Regions from separate parts of the Streptomyces sp. NPDC100445 genome, predicted to be linked through region 1. Evidence: riboswitches for the same ligand, from Rfam matches in the RefSeq annotation. Region 1 holds a riboswitch; each other region holds the start of a gene.
The links. Region 1 has a riboswitch for cyclic di-AMP ahead of ACIQVT_RS30850 (peptidoglycan DD-metalloendopeptidase family protein). Riboswitches for the same ligand answer to the same signal wherever they lie in the genome.
Positions count from the first base shown of each region.

Region 2: linked by a shared signal. The riboswitch ahead of ACIQVT_RS24375 (M23 family metallopeptidase) and the one ahead of ACIQVT_RS30850 (peptidoglycan DD-metalloendopeptidase family protein) in region 1 are both predicted to bind cyclic di-AMP.
Region 3: linked by a shared signal. The riboswitch ahead of ACIQVT_RS27555 (C40 family peptidase) and the one ahead of ACIQVT_RS30850 (peptidoglycan DD-metalloendopeptidase family protein) in region 1 are both predicted to bind cyclic di-AMP.

Region 1 is NZ_JBIVZV010000015.1:180,986-185,414, forward strand. Features, by position in the region: gene ACIQVT_RS30840 (TetR/AcrR family transcriptional regulator) at 1-519, shown strand, start outside; gene ACIQVT_RS30845 (SGNH/GDSL hydrolase family protein) at 613-1,398, opposite strand; gene ACIQVT_RS30850 (peptidoglycan DD-metalloendopeptidase family protein) at 1,642-2,523, opposite strand; cyclic di-AMP (ydaO/yuaA leader) riboswitch at 2,529-2,685, opposite strand; gene ACIQVT_RS30855 (tyrosine-protein phosphatase) at 3,231-4,028, shown strand; gene ACIQVT_RS30860 (DUF6126 family protein) at 4,041-4,163, opposite strand; gene ACIQVT_RS30865 (helix-turn-helix domain-containing protein) at 4,160-4,429, opposite strand, start outside.
Region 2 is NZ_JBIVZV010000010.1:328,228-332,656, reverse strand. Features, by position in the region: gene ACIQVT_RS24380 (aldo/keto reductase) at 1-535, opposite strand, end outside; gene ACIQVT_RS24375 (M23 family metallopeptidase) at 614-1,696, opposite strand; cyclic di-AMP (ydaO/yuaA leader) riboswitch at 1,706-1,874, opposite strand; tRNA gene ACIQVT_RS24370 (tRNA-Met) at 2,175-2,248, shown strand; gene ACIQVT_RS24365 (dihydrofolate reductase family protein) at 2,296-3,429, opposite strand; tRNA gene ACIQVT_RS24360 (tRNA-Lys) at 3,718-3,793, opposite strand; gene ACIQVT_RS24355 (amino acid permease) at 3,893-4,429, opposite strand, start outside.
Region 3 is NZ_JBIVZV010000013.1:44,051-48,479, forward strand. Features, by position in the region: gene pcrA (DNA helicase PcrA) at 1-2,432, opposite strand, end outside; cyclic di-AMP (ydaO/yuaA leader) riboswitch at 2,674-2,841, shown strand; gene ACIQVT_RS27555 (C40 family peptidase) at 2,850-3,962, shown strand; gene ACIQVT_RS27560 (hypothetical protein) at 4,002-4,355, opposite strand.

The DNA.
Region 1 (4,429 bases):
GACGTGGCCGCGACCCTCGGGGTGAGCAACGCGCTGGTGCTGTACCACTTCTCGACGAAGGAGAAGCTGGTCGCCGCCGCCTTCACGTACGCGGCGGCCGACGACCTAGCGCGTCTGCGCGGGCTGCTGGGACGGCGGACGTCCGCGCTGCGCCGACTGCGGGCGGCGGTGCGCTGGTACGCGCCGACCGGGCAGGCGAAGGGCTGGCGGCTGTGGATCGAGGGCTGGGCGGTGGCCCTGCGGGAGCCCGCGCTGCGCGATGTCACCCGGGACCTCGACAGGCAGTGGAAAGCGGCCATCGTCGAGGTCATCACCGAGGGGGTGGCGGGCGGCGAGTTCGTGTGCGCCGACCCGCCCGGTACGGCGCTGCGGCTGACCGCGCTGCTGGACGGCCTGGCGGTGCAACTGACGTCCTACCCGGGCGGGGTGCCGCGGGCCCGGGCGCAGGAATGGGTGGACGACGCCCTCGCCCGGGAACTCGGCCTGGAACGCGAGGCGTCGGCCGGACGCGGACGCTGAGCGCGCCGCCTTTCGGGAACCGTCGCACGAGTTCCCCGCCGGGCCGTGTCCCGGACCCCCGGGTGCGGGGCACGGGACACGGCCGCGATGCGGTCAGGCCACGGCGGCGATACGCATCCGGATGTCGTCCGGCGACAACAGCCCCTTGGCGGTCACGTGGTCGCCGGAGGACTCGCCGCGCAGCCGCCGTCCGATCCACGGGACGAGGTGCTCGCGGGCCCAGTGCACGTCGTCGCGGCGGATCTCCAGGGTGCCCCGGGGCGGCAGCGGCGGCCACGGCTGCTCGGGGTCGGCCGGGACGTCCACGCCGAGGGCCTGCCCGGCCCGCAGCGCCACACGGGTGTGTCCCTCGGGTGAAAGGTGCAGCCGGTCGCGGTCCCAGGCCCTGCGGTCCTGCACGGATCTGAGGGACCACAGGTCCAGCACGGGGCAGCCGTACCGGTCGGCGATGGCCCGGACGTGCCCGTTGTACGTGGCGATCTTGCCGCGCAGGTGCTTGAGCACGGGCACGCCACGGGTGTCGAAGCCGGTCGTCACCAACACGGTGCCGACGGCTCCGGTCAGCCGGGCCACGGCGCCTTCGAAACGCGTCGCCACCTCGTCCGGGTCGGTGCCCGGGCGGATGATGTCGTTGCCGCCCGCACAGAAGGAGACGAGGTCCGGGGCGAGTTCGACGGCTCTGGGGAGCTGGTCCGCCATGACCTGGTCCAGGAGTTTGCCGCGCACGGCGAGATTGGTGTACTGGAAGTCGCCCTCGGGACGCCGGTCGGCGAGCAGTACCGCGAGCCGGTCGGCCCAGCCCACGAACGCCCCGTCGGGGCCGGGGTCGCCGACGCCCTCGGTGAAGCTGTCCCCCACCGCCACGTACGACCCGATCACTGATCTGTTGTCATTCTTCGAATCGTCTGCCACGTCGGACCATGATTCACCTTCGGATGTGACCTACGCGACCGTAGGCGGGGGTTGACGAACGGTGACATGAGCCACTGACAAAGAATCGGCCAACCACGGAATAGGGCCGTCGTCAGGCGCGTTGACCGCCTGGCAACCGGAACGCCGAAGGCCGGACCCCGGGTTCGGGGTCCGGCCTTCGGTGGCGTGTCGGACGGTGGTGCGGGGGTGTCAGCCGACGGTGAGGCCGTGCCGGCGGAGGTAGCCGACCGGGTCGATGTCGGAGCCGTAGTACGGCGTGGTGCGGATCTCGAAGTGCAGGTGCGGGCCGGTCACGTTGCCGGTGGCGCCGGACAGGCCTATCTGCTGCCCCGCGGTGACGCTCTGGCCGGCCGAGACGGAGAGCTGGGAGAGGTGGCCGTACTGGGCGTAGTAGCCGTCGTTCAGGCGGATGACGACCTGGTTGCCGTAGGCGCCGCCCCAGCCGGCGGAGACGACGGTGCCCGCGGCGACGGCCTTCAGGGAGGTGCCGGTGGGGACGACGAAGTCGACGCCGGTGTGGTAGCCGCTGGACCACATGCCGCCGGCCACGTGGTAGCCGGTGCCGGTGGCCGCGCCGGCCACCGGGAGGGTGTAGCCGGTGGACGTGCGGGGGGCCGGGGCGGACTTGGGGGCCGGGGCCGGCTTCGGGGCCGGGGCGGACCTCGGGGCCGGGGCGGAGTCGGTGCGGGTCCCCGTGGCCTTGCCGCCGAGGGTGAGCCTGAGGCCCGGGTGGATCAGCGACGGATCGGCGCCGACGGCCTGCCGGTTGTCCTCGTAGAGGCGCTGCCAGCCGCCGCCGACATGCTGCTCGTCGGCGATCCTGGCGAGGTAGTCGCCGCTGCGGACCGTGTAGGTGCGCAGGCCCGGAGCCGGCTGCGCGGCGGTCCTGACCGCCGTGTCCGGGAGGGACCGCACGGTCTTGCCGACCACGGGCTGGGCGGGGGTGGCGGCGTGCGCGCCGGCGGCCCCGATCAGCGGGAGGGCCAGCGCGGCGCCACCGGTCCCGGCGGCGGCGATGGAGCGGGACAGACGCTGGGTCTTGGGGCGGCGGTGCTTACCCGTGGCGGGCATGGCGCGGTTCCTCTCCGGCGCCTGCGAGGTCAGCTGTCGGGTTCGGGCTGGAGCTGCCCGGCCGTGCGTCGCACGGCTGCACCCCAAAGCCTGTCGCGGAGACCGGGACAGGCAGTCGTACCTGGTGGGTCCCCCGCTCCTGCCGGACGCGGATCAGTGTGGGGCTCCGGGCGGCGGCAGGATTCGGCGTTCCGTCCGGATTGGTGGTGAACGTAAGCGAGCGGGACGCGGGGAGACAAGCATCCGGTTCCCGCTCCCGGTGTTTCGGGCACCCGCACCGGGGAACTCGTGGTCACCCTGCGTGCAACTCCGCCTCGCCCGTCCCTCAAGTACCCGGCTGGGCAACGACATTACGTGGGCATGACATGCGACGTACGGTCACCACTATGACGCTGGTCACGTAGGTCCCTCACATGTCCGGTCGGTCGACCGCGAGTTGGGCACAATGTCACGATGGGGGCATTCCTCCCAAGCGTCATATAACCGGAGGAACGCGGAGTCCGGGCTACTCCTCGGTCCCCGTACCGGTGCGCCGTGGTGCCGTGCCCGGAGCCGGGCGGGGACCACGGCGCCCCTCCCCCGGGAGGTCGGCCGGTGGGTGTGACCACGCCCGCCGGACACCTGCCGCCTGGGGAAATCGATGTCGTATGGTCGTCGCAGTGCCCGCCGGTGAGCCGCGCCGACGGGGCCGACCGGGAGGAGCCCCCGTGACGCAGCAGGTCCCGTCGACCGAGCCGGAGCTGTCCGGAGTGCGCAACTTCCGTGACGTGGGCGGGCTGCCGACCACGGACGGCCGACGGGTGCGCCACGGCGTGCTGTTCCGCAGTGGGCACCTGGCGCACGCGACCGAGGACGACGCGGAGTTCCTCGCCTCCCTGGGCCTGCACACGGTCTTCGACTTCCGCAACGCGGCCGACCAGCGACTGGAGGGACCCGACGTCGAACTGCCCGGTGTGCGGAACGTGAACCTGCCGCTGAGCGACCCGGCGGACGGCGCCGAGTTCTGGAAGATGGTCCGGGACGGCGACCTGGAGCAGCTGCGCGCGATCCTCGACGGCGGCAAGGGGGCGGCCCGGATGACCGCCTCCTACCGGAAGATCGTCAAGGAGCGCACGGCCGAGCACTCCCGCGTGCTGCACGCGCTCGCCGACGACAGCGTGCCCGCGCTGATGCACTGCGCGGCCGGCAAGGACCGCGCGGGCATCTCGATAGCCGTCACCCTCCTGGCCCTCAGGGTGGAGCGGGACGCGATCGTCGCCGACTACCTGGAGTCCAACGCGCGGCACCGCCGCTACAAGGTGCGCCGCAGCGGCAGCGCGGACACCGCGTACACCCCCGAGGTCATGGCACTGCTCGACCCGCTCTTCGACGCCCGCGCCGAGTACCTGGAGGCGGCCTTCCGGAGCATCGAGGAGACGTGGGGCGACGTCGACACCTACCTGCTCCGGGGCCTGGGCCTCTCCCCCGACACCCGCGCACGGCTCCGCGAGCGCCTGCTGGACTGAGCGGCGGGCAGGTCAGGACTTGGCGCCCACCGTGAACAGCAGGTACAGGAACGCCGCGAGGACGTGCCCGAGGGCGATGTAGATGATCAGGCGGATCCACAGGGAACGGGGGAACCTGGTCTCGAAGTCGCTCATGGCAGCTCTCCGGTCGGTGGTCCCAGGCACAGCGTGGCCGTGGGACTCTGCAACAGGGTGTGGACGAACAGCAGCTCCACGCCGTCCTGGTCCTCGGCGGCCAGGCGGTGCGGGGTGAGGGAGTCGAAGTGCGCGCTGTCGCCGGTGGCGAGCAGGTGCGCGGTGTCGCCGAGCCGGAGCCGGAGCCGCCCCCTCAGGACGTACAGCCACTCCTCGCCGGGATGGACGCGCACCATGTCGCCCTGCGAGCCGTGGGGCACGCGCAC
Region 2 (4,429 bases), on a different contig from region 1:
CGACGTAGCGGGCCAGGCCCTCGCGGTCGGAGTGGTCGAGGGAGGCCCGCAGGCGCTCGGGGCTGATGTTGGAGGCGGCGATGTGCCGGACCTTACCCGCCTTCACCAGGTCGTCGAGGGCGCCGATGATCTCCTCGACCGGCACCTCGGGCTGGTCGAAGTGGGTGTAGTAGAGGTCGATGCGGTCGGTGTCCAGCCGGCGCAGCGAGGCGTCGGCGGCGGCCTTGATGTTGGCCGCGGACAGGCCCCGGTACTCGGGGTGCTGGCTGACCTTGGTGGCGATGACGACGTCGTCGCGGTTGCCGCGGGCCTTGACCCACCTGCCGATGATCGTCTCCGACTCCCCGCCCCGGTTGCCCTCGATCCAGGCGGAGTAGGAGTCGGCGGTGTCGACGAAGTTGCCGCCGACGGCCGCGTAGGCGTCGAGGACGGCGAAGGAGGTCTGCTCGTCGGCGGTCCAGCCGAAGACGTTGCCACCGAGGGCGAGCGGGAAGACCCGGAGGTCGGAGGAGCCGAGTGTGCGCGGTGATGTCAGTGAGGTCATACGTCACTACAACGCCGGCGGCGGGAGATCACATCCCGGGGCCGGCGCCGAGTTCCCGCGGGATGCCGCTCAGGGGGTGAGGCCCTTGCCCCGCAGCCAGGTCATCGGGTCGGTGCCGGTGGCCTGGCCGCCGGGGTGGACCTCCAGGTGCAGGTGCGGGCCGGTGACGTTGCCGGTGGCGCCGACGCGGCCGATGACCTCGCCGGTGGTGACCTTCTGGCCGGCCGTGACGTTGATCGAGGACTGGTGGCAGAACCACAGCTCGGTGCCGTCGTCGAGGGTGAGGACCGTCCGGTAGCCGTAGGAGCCGGCCCAGCCCGCCTCGGTGACCGTGCCGCCGTGGATCGCCTTGATGAGCGTGCCGGTGGGGGCGGCGAAGTCGAGGCCGGTGTGGTGGCCGGAGGACCACATGCTGCCGGCCTCGCCGAACGTCGAGGTGATCGTGTACGAGGAGGTGGGCAGCGTGTACTGCCCGGCGAGCTTCGCCTGCTCGGCCCGGCGCTTCTCCTCGGCCAGCTTCGCGGCCTTCTTCGCCGCCTCCTTCTCGGCGGCGGCCTCGGCCTTGCTCTTGGCCTCGGCCGCGTGCGCGGCGGCTTCCTCCTCGGCCCGGGCGGCGCCGGCCGCGCTCTGCCGCTCGGCGCTGGCGAGCGCGGCGGCGGTGGCCCTGCTCTCGGCCTGGCCCTGCTGCCGCTCGGCCTGGGCCAGGATCCGGGTGCGCAGGGCCTCGCCCGCGTCGGTGCCCGCGTGGTCGTCGGCGACGCCGACAGCGCTGAGCGCGGTCGTGGCCGTGGCCGTCTCCGGCGCCTCGGTGGCGGTGCCGCCGAAGAGGGAGCCGACGGAAGGCATCTCCGGCAGGTCGGGCAGGTCGGGCAGGGAGATGGAGACCGGCGGCTTGCCCGTGTTGGCGCTGGCCATGCCGCCGGCGCCGACCGCGGCGATCACGCCGACGCCGAGGACGGTGGAGCTGCGCGCGAAGCCGCCGCGCTGCTTGGCGACGCGGTGCCGGCCGCGGACCGGGACGACGGAGTCCTCGGTGGGGTTCCACTCCTCCCAGGGGCCCTCGTCGGCCCGGCGGTCGCCGTAGCCGAAGGTCTCGCCCTCGCGCTGGGCGGGCGGGAACGGGGTGCTGGGGGCAGGCCGGTTGGACGCCACGCGGGCGCGCTCCTTTCCTTCCGCCGCCTACCGGGTTAGCTGACGGGTTCGGAGCGGGAAGGTCTCCTACGCGCGTATACCGGGCGTGGACCCGCATGGGTTCCACGGCGGCATTCGCGAGATTCACCCCAGGGTGGTGGTTCCCCGGTTCCCTTGCGGGATTCGGCGCGTGCGCACGGAGCCGTCGCTGGTGACGGCTGGGACGACCGCGCTGCGTTATCGAACGTTAATAGACCTGCCAGTCACTTTCCAAGCCGTCTCGTCTTGATCGTTGACGTTTCCGTCCGGGGATCAATCGGTCAAGATGCCTGCACAACGGGCGAGTTGGCCGAGGTACAGGAGTCACTCGCACGTTTGATGGTGACTCGGTCGTCATCGCACAGCTCCCCCGTCATCACTCAGAGCGACGACGACAGGGGGGCGCGGGGAACCGATGTGCATCGCACCCCGTGGATGGCGTACAGTAGAGACACAACGACGCGGGGTGGAGCAGCTCGGTAGCTCGCTGGGCTCATAACCCAGAGGTCGCAGGTTCAAATCCTGTCCCCGCTACTGAAGACTCAGGGCCGGAATCCATTGGATTCCGGCCCTGAGTGCTGTCAGGCGAGCAGATGCCCGTTCGGCGCCTTGGCCAGCGCCTCCAGCTCCGGCAGTACGACGACCCGGGCGCCCGCGCCGGTCAGCACACCCGAGCCGTCGGCGCCCGCGACGAACGTGTCGGGCTCGCGCCACGCCGTGACCACCCGGCGCACCCCGGCGCGCAGGATCAGCTCGGCGCAGGGCGTGGGCCGCGAGGCGCGGCGGGCGCACGGTTCGAGGCTGCTGTAGACCGTGGCGCCGGGCAGGCGCGGGTCGGCCGGGTCGGTCTTCGCGAGGGCCGCCTCCTCCGCGTGGACCAGGGCGTCGTCGCCCTCCCGGGAGTGGCCCCGGGCCAGCTCCGTACCGTCCGCGGCGACCACGACCGCGCCCACGCTGAAGGCGGTCCGGGACGGCGGGCACAGCGCGGCCAGCTCGCAGGCGGCGCGCAGCCAGTGGCGGTCGGCGGGGACGGGGACCGGGCCGGCGCCGGGAGCCGTGGGCTCGTAGCGCATCAGGACGACGTCCTCGATGCGCCGGGTGTCGGTCAGACGCAGGCGACCGCCCTGGTAGGCGCCGGGGCCGAACAGGCGCGGGGCCGCGGGGTCGCCGACGAGGAGCGGGGCGAGGACGAGCTGGAGTTCGTCGGCGAGGTCCTGCCGGAGCAGCTGCGTGTGGACCTGCCCGCCGCCCTCGACCATCAGGCGCCCCACGCCCCGCACGTCGTGCAGGTGCTCCAGCAGGGCCCGCCAGTCCAGCGCGGGCCCGAGCGGTACGACGTCGGCGGTGCCGCCGAGGAGACGGGCGGCCCGGGCGGCGCCGTCGTCGGTGGTGTAGACGAGTTTGTCGCCGCCGGTGTGCCAGAAGTGGGCGCCGGGGTCCAGGTCGCCGGAGGCCGTGACGGTGACCTTCAGCGGATACGCCGGCCGACCTGCCGCGACCCGGGCCGCGCGCCGCTCGGCGGAGTTGACCAGCAGGCGCGGGTTGTCGGCGCGGATCGTGCCGGCGCCGATCAGGATGGCGTCGACGGAGGCCCGTACCGCGTCGACCCGGTCGAAGTCGGCCGGCCCGGACAGCAGCAGCCGTTCCGGGCCGGTGTCGTCCAGGTAGCCGTCGAGGGAGACGGCGGCGGACAGCAGTACGTACGGCAGGGGCATCGGCGCACTCCCTCACGGCGGCCCGTGGACCGGCCGAAGTCATGGTTCACATCCCAGCGAACCTACCCCGGCGGCACGCCGCCCCACTTCCCGCCGCCCGCTCGGTCCTCCCGCACGCGGCGACGCGGGCGACGAGTTCACGCGTCAGCGGCGCACCGCCGCTCGAAGCGCTCCCGACGCGGTGGTTCGGGTCGCGGCGACGACCCGGGAACGCGGCAGCGCCCGGGCCGGGGGTGGCCCGGGCCGGGCGCTGGGGCCAGGTCAGGGGGGTGAAACCCTGCCTGGTGGTGGTAGGCCCTGTGGGACTCGAACCCACAACCAATGGATTAAAAGTCCACTGCTCTGCCAATTGAGCTAAGGGCCCAGGCGATGTTGCCTGTCCGAGCATAGCCGGAGGAGGCCGGGTCTCCGATCGGGTATCGGGGACACGGCCGTGTCGGCGGGGCGGGAGTGCGCGGGATCGTCACTTATCGGCCGGGATGGGGGTGTCGGTGGGCGCCAGGAACCAGTGGCGGGCCGACGCCAGCCACCAGGTGGTGGCGAAGCCGAGGACGGCCAGGACGGCGACCGGGGCGTAGTTGAAGGTGCTCCAGGTGACCGGCGAGACCTGCGGGAGCATGAAGAGGACGGTGATCGCCACCACCCAGCTCACCGAGACGATCCCGACGGGGCGTGACCACCGGCCCAGTTGCCAGGGGCCGGGCGTGAAGGCGGCGCCCTTGCGGACGCGCAGGAACGTCGGGATGACGTACGCGATGTACAGGCCGATGACCGCGATGGACGTCACCGCCGCGTACGCGGTCGTGTTGATGAGGTAGGGCAGGCCGAGGGCCAGGGCGCCGAGCGCGGCCAGCCAGACCGCCGCCACGGGGGTGCGGGTGCGCGGGCTGACCGTGTGCCAGACCCGGGAGAAGGGCAGCGCGCCGTCCCGCGAGAAGGCGTAGATCATGCGGCTGTTGGCGGTGACGGACGCCATGCCGCAGAAGAGCTGGGCGCCGAT
Region 3 (4,429 bases), on a different contig from region 1:
AAGTCGATCGTGGCCTCCGCGTTCGCGCCCGTGCCCTTCACCCCGACGACCGTGCCCAGCCCGAACTGGTCGTGGGTGACCCGGTCGCCGACCACAAGCGTGACCACCGGCTTCTCGGCCGTGCGCCGCGTGGCGAACCCGGACGCGCCCGACGCCGAGGACCGCGAGCGGGACGAAGACAGCGAGGCCGCGATCCCGGACACCGGCCCGGACGACACCGGCGCCGCGCCCCCTGTCCGCTTCCACTCCAGGTGGGCGGCCGGGATCTCCTCCAGGAAGCGGGAGGGCGGGTTGTACGACGGCTGGCCCCACGCACTGCGCAGCGCCGACCGCGTGAGGTACAACCGCTCCCGGGCACGGGTGATCCCGACATAGGCCAGGCGCCGCTCCTCCTCCAGCTCCTTGACCTCGCCGAGGGCGCGCATGTGCGGGAAGACGCCGTCCTCCATGCCGGTCAGGAACACGACCGGGAACTCCAAGCCCTTGGCGGTGTGCAGGGTCATCAGCGTGATGACGCCGTCGCCGCCCTCCTCGTCGGGGATCTGATCGGAGTCGGCGACCAGGGCGACCTGCTCCAGGAAGTCGGCGAGCGTACCGGACTCGCCCTCGGCGCGTTCCTGCTCGAACTCGAGCGCCACGGCCGCGAGTTCCTGGAGGTTCTCGATGCGGGTCTCGTCCTGCGGGTCGGTGGAGGCCTGCAACTCGGCCAGGTAACCGGTGCGTTCGAGCACGGCTTCGAGGACGGTCGCCGGTCCGGCACCGGATTCGACGATCGTGCGCAGGTCCTCCATCAGCGTGTTGAACCGCTTCACGGCGTTCGTCGACCGCGCGGCCATGCCGTACGCCTCGTCGACCCGCTTCAGGGCCTGCGGGAAGCTGATCTTCTCCCGCTGGGCGAGGGCGTCGACCATGGCCTCCGCACGGTCGCCGATGCCCCGCTTGGGCACGTTGAGGATGCGGCGCAGCGGCACCGAGTCCTCCGGGTTGGCGAGCACGCGCAGGTAGGCCAGGACGTCCCGGACCTCCTTGCGCTCGTAGAAGCGGACGCCGCCGACGACCTTGTACGGCAGGCCGACCCGGATGAAGACCTCTTCGAAGACACGGGACTGGGCGTTGGTGCGGTAGAAGACGGCGACGTCCCCGGCGCGTGCCTCGCCCGCGTCGGTGAGCCGGTCTATCTCGTCCGCGACGAACTGCGCCTCGTCGTGCTCGGTGTCGGCGACGTAGCCGGTGATCCGGGCGCCGTGGCCGGCGTTGGTCCACAGATTCTTCGGACGGCGTGACTCGTTGCGCTCGATGACCGCGTTGGCGGCGGACAGGATCGTCTGCGTGGAGCGGTAGTTCTGCTCCAGCAGGATCGTCGTCGCGTTCGGGTAGTCCTCCTCGAACTGGAGGATGTTGCGGATCGTCGCACCCCGGAAGGCGTAGATCGACTGGTCCGCGTCGCCCACGACGCACAGCTCGGCGGGGGGCAGGTCCCCCTCGCCGGGCGGCACGCCGGCGTCCGCGGCGGCCCGCTCGCCCGTCCCGACCAGCTCGCGCACCAGCGCGTACTGGGCGTGGTTGGTGTCCTGGTACTCGTCGACCAGAACGTGCCGGAAGCGGCGGTGGTAGTGCTCGGCGACGTCCGGGAAGGCGCGCAGCAGGTTGACCGTCGTCATGATCAGGTCGTCGAAGTCGAGGGCGTTGGCCTCGCGCAGCCGCGACTGGTAGAGCGCGTACGCCTGGGCGAGGGTCTTCTCGAAGCCGTCGGTGGCCCGGGCGGCGAAGTCCTCCTCGTCGATCAGCTCGTTCTTGAGGTTGCTGATCTTGGCGCTGAAGGACTTGGGCGGGTAGCGCTTGGGGTCGAGTTCCAGATCCCGGCAGACCAGGGCCATCAGGCGCTTGCTGTCGGCCGCGTCGTAGATCGAGAACGACGAGGTGAAGCCCAGCTTCTTCGACTCGCGGCGCAGGATCCGCACGCACGCGCTGTGGAACGTCATCACCCACATCGCGTGGGCGCGCGGGCCGACGAGCTGCTCCACGCGCTCCTTCATCTCGCCCGCGGCCTTGTTGGTGAAGGTGATCGCGAGGATCTGCCCCGGGTGGACACTCCGCTCGGCCAGCAGGTGGGCGATGCGGTGAGTCAGCACCCGGGTCTTGCCGGAACCGGCGCCGGCGACGATGAGCAGCGGGGAACCGGCGTGCACGACGGCGGCGCGCTGGTTCTCGTTCAGCCCCTCCAGGAGCGCCGCCGCGTCGATCACGGGGCGCGGGGCGCCGTCGCGGTAGTGGGAGTCCCGGTCCGGCGGCACGTCGAACTTCCCGCCGAACAGATCGTCCGGGACGGGCTCCGGAGCGTGGTCGTGCTCGGGCGGCGGCGGAAGCTCCTCGTCGTGCCCGCGCGGGGGCTGGAGGTCCGCCAGGAAGCTGTCGTCAAAGAGGCTGCTCATCGCTCTCCGAGTCTAGGGCGCCCCACCGACAACCGGTCACCGTCCCGGGAACCGATGTTCGCCACACGAGCGCCCCACCTCCCCTCACGCACCGGAAGCACCTGGTCACACGGATGCGCGTGCGCCACGAGGTCACGGAAATGTATCGGACATACTGCGCACCAACCTTCACAGAAGACACACGAGTTGGCTAGGTTGCCGTCAGGCCGCACGACCCCCCTCCGGCGAACGTCGCCGGGCCGCGCGGCCTCCGCCGAGTCCGGCGTGCCCCTGCGCGGCACCCGGAGCCGGGGACCCACCGAATCCTGGGGTGAATCGGCCGACTCCCGCCCGGGACGACGCCGTAGGGCAACCCTTCCGTCCGCCCGAACCCGACAGCTAACCCGGTAGGCGGCAGCTAGGAAGGAGTCGCCTCCCTTGGCGTCGCACCGCAAGCCGCGCCCCGGCGGGACCCCGGGGGCGGGCGTCCGCACCCCCGCTCTCGCCACCGCCGCGCTCACCTCCCTCGCCGTGCTCTCCCAGACCGCGGAGACCCTGCCCGGGGCCGGGCACGGCAGGCCGAGCCCGGAGGAGGTCGAACGCAAGATCGACGACCTCTACCGCCGCGCGGACTCGGCGACCGCGACCGCCGCGGTGACGGAGGAACCGGCCGGTGCCCCAGGGCGGCGGGCCGACAGCCTCCAGCGGCTGCGTGACGAGGTCGCCCGGCGCGCGGCCCGGGCCCGCGCCGTCCCGACCCCCCGCGGCAGCGTGCCGGCCCCTCCGGCCGCGGCCCCCACCGCCCAGCACCACACCACGCCCGCTCCGGACCGGGCACCGTCCCCGTCCACGCAGATGGGGAGCCCCGCGCCCACCACCGGCGCGGGTGTCGCGGCCCCGGCGCACGGCAGGGCCGCCGTGGCGCCCGGCTGGGACGGCGGTGTCATGGCCCCGGCCCCCGTGGGCACCGTCGCACCGCTCACCCATGCGGCACCGGCACCGGTCGTGAACGCCGTCGTGCGGGGCGAGGGCGTGGCCGTCGCGCCGTCCGGGAGCAGCGGGCCGGAGGTCGCCGCTCGGGGGCCGAGGGACCCGAAGGCGGTGAAGGCGGCCGTGCAGCGGAAGCTCGCCCACGCGCGCGTGCTGCTGGCCCGGCGGACCGTCCCGGGCTCCGCGCCGTCCGGCACGGACGCGGCCAAGGCAGGGAAGGCCGTCGCCTTCGCCCGGGCCCAGCTGGGCGCACCGTGCGTGTGGGGTGCCGCCGGGCCAGGCTCCTACGACTGCTCGGGCCTGGTCCAGGCCGCCTGGAAGTCCGCCGGCGTCACCTTGCCGCGTACCGCTCCCGGGCAGGCCGCCGCCGGCACCAGGGTCCCGCCGGCCGACGCCCGCCCCGGCGATCTCGTCCTCTTCCACGACGACCACCGCCACGTCGGGCTCTACACGGGCGACGGCATGATGATCCACGCCCCCAGGCCGGGCGCGTACGTCCGTGAGGAGCCGGTCTCCTCCGTCGGCACGTCGGCCGTCCACAGCGTGGTGCGGCCGGTCTGAACCCCGGGGTCCGCGTGGCCCGGCCACACGAACCGGTGATCAGGTCCAGAGCACGGCGATGAAGATGTTGGCCGTGGTCAGGAGACCGACCAGTGCGAACTGGCCCTTGTCGATCCGCTCCTCGTCCCGCTTGACGTAGACCAGCCCGAGGATCACGATCAGCAGGGCCAGCTTCACGCCGATCTTCAGGGTGTTGACGTGGTGGCCGTCGGCCTGATTGAGGCCGACCAGCGCCACGCCGGTGACCAGCATGGTCAGCGCGCCGTGCAGCATCCCGGGCACGAACCGGGCCGTGCCCCGGCCCATGGCCTTCATCTGGGTCAGGAAACCGCCGAGCAGCGCGGCGATACCGACGATGTGCAGGCCGACGAAGAGATGGATGAGTACGTCCATGGGGCCGGAGCCTAACCAGCGGCGTCCCGGCCTCCCGCCACCGGCCCCACCCGGGCGGCCCGCGCCCATGTCCG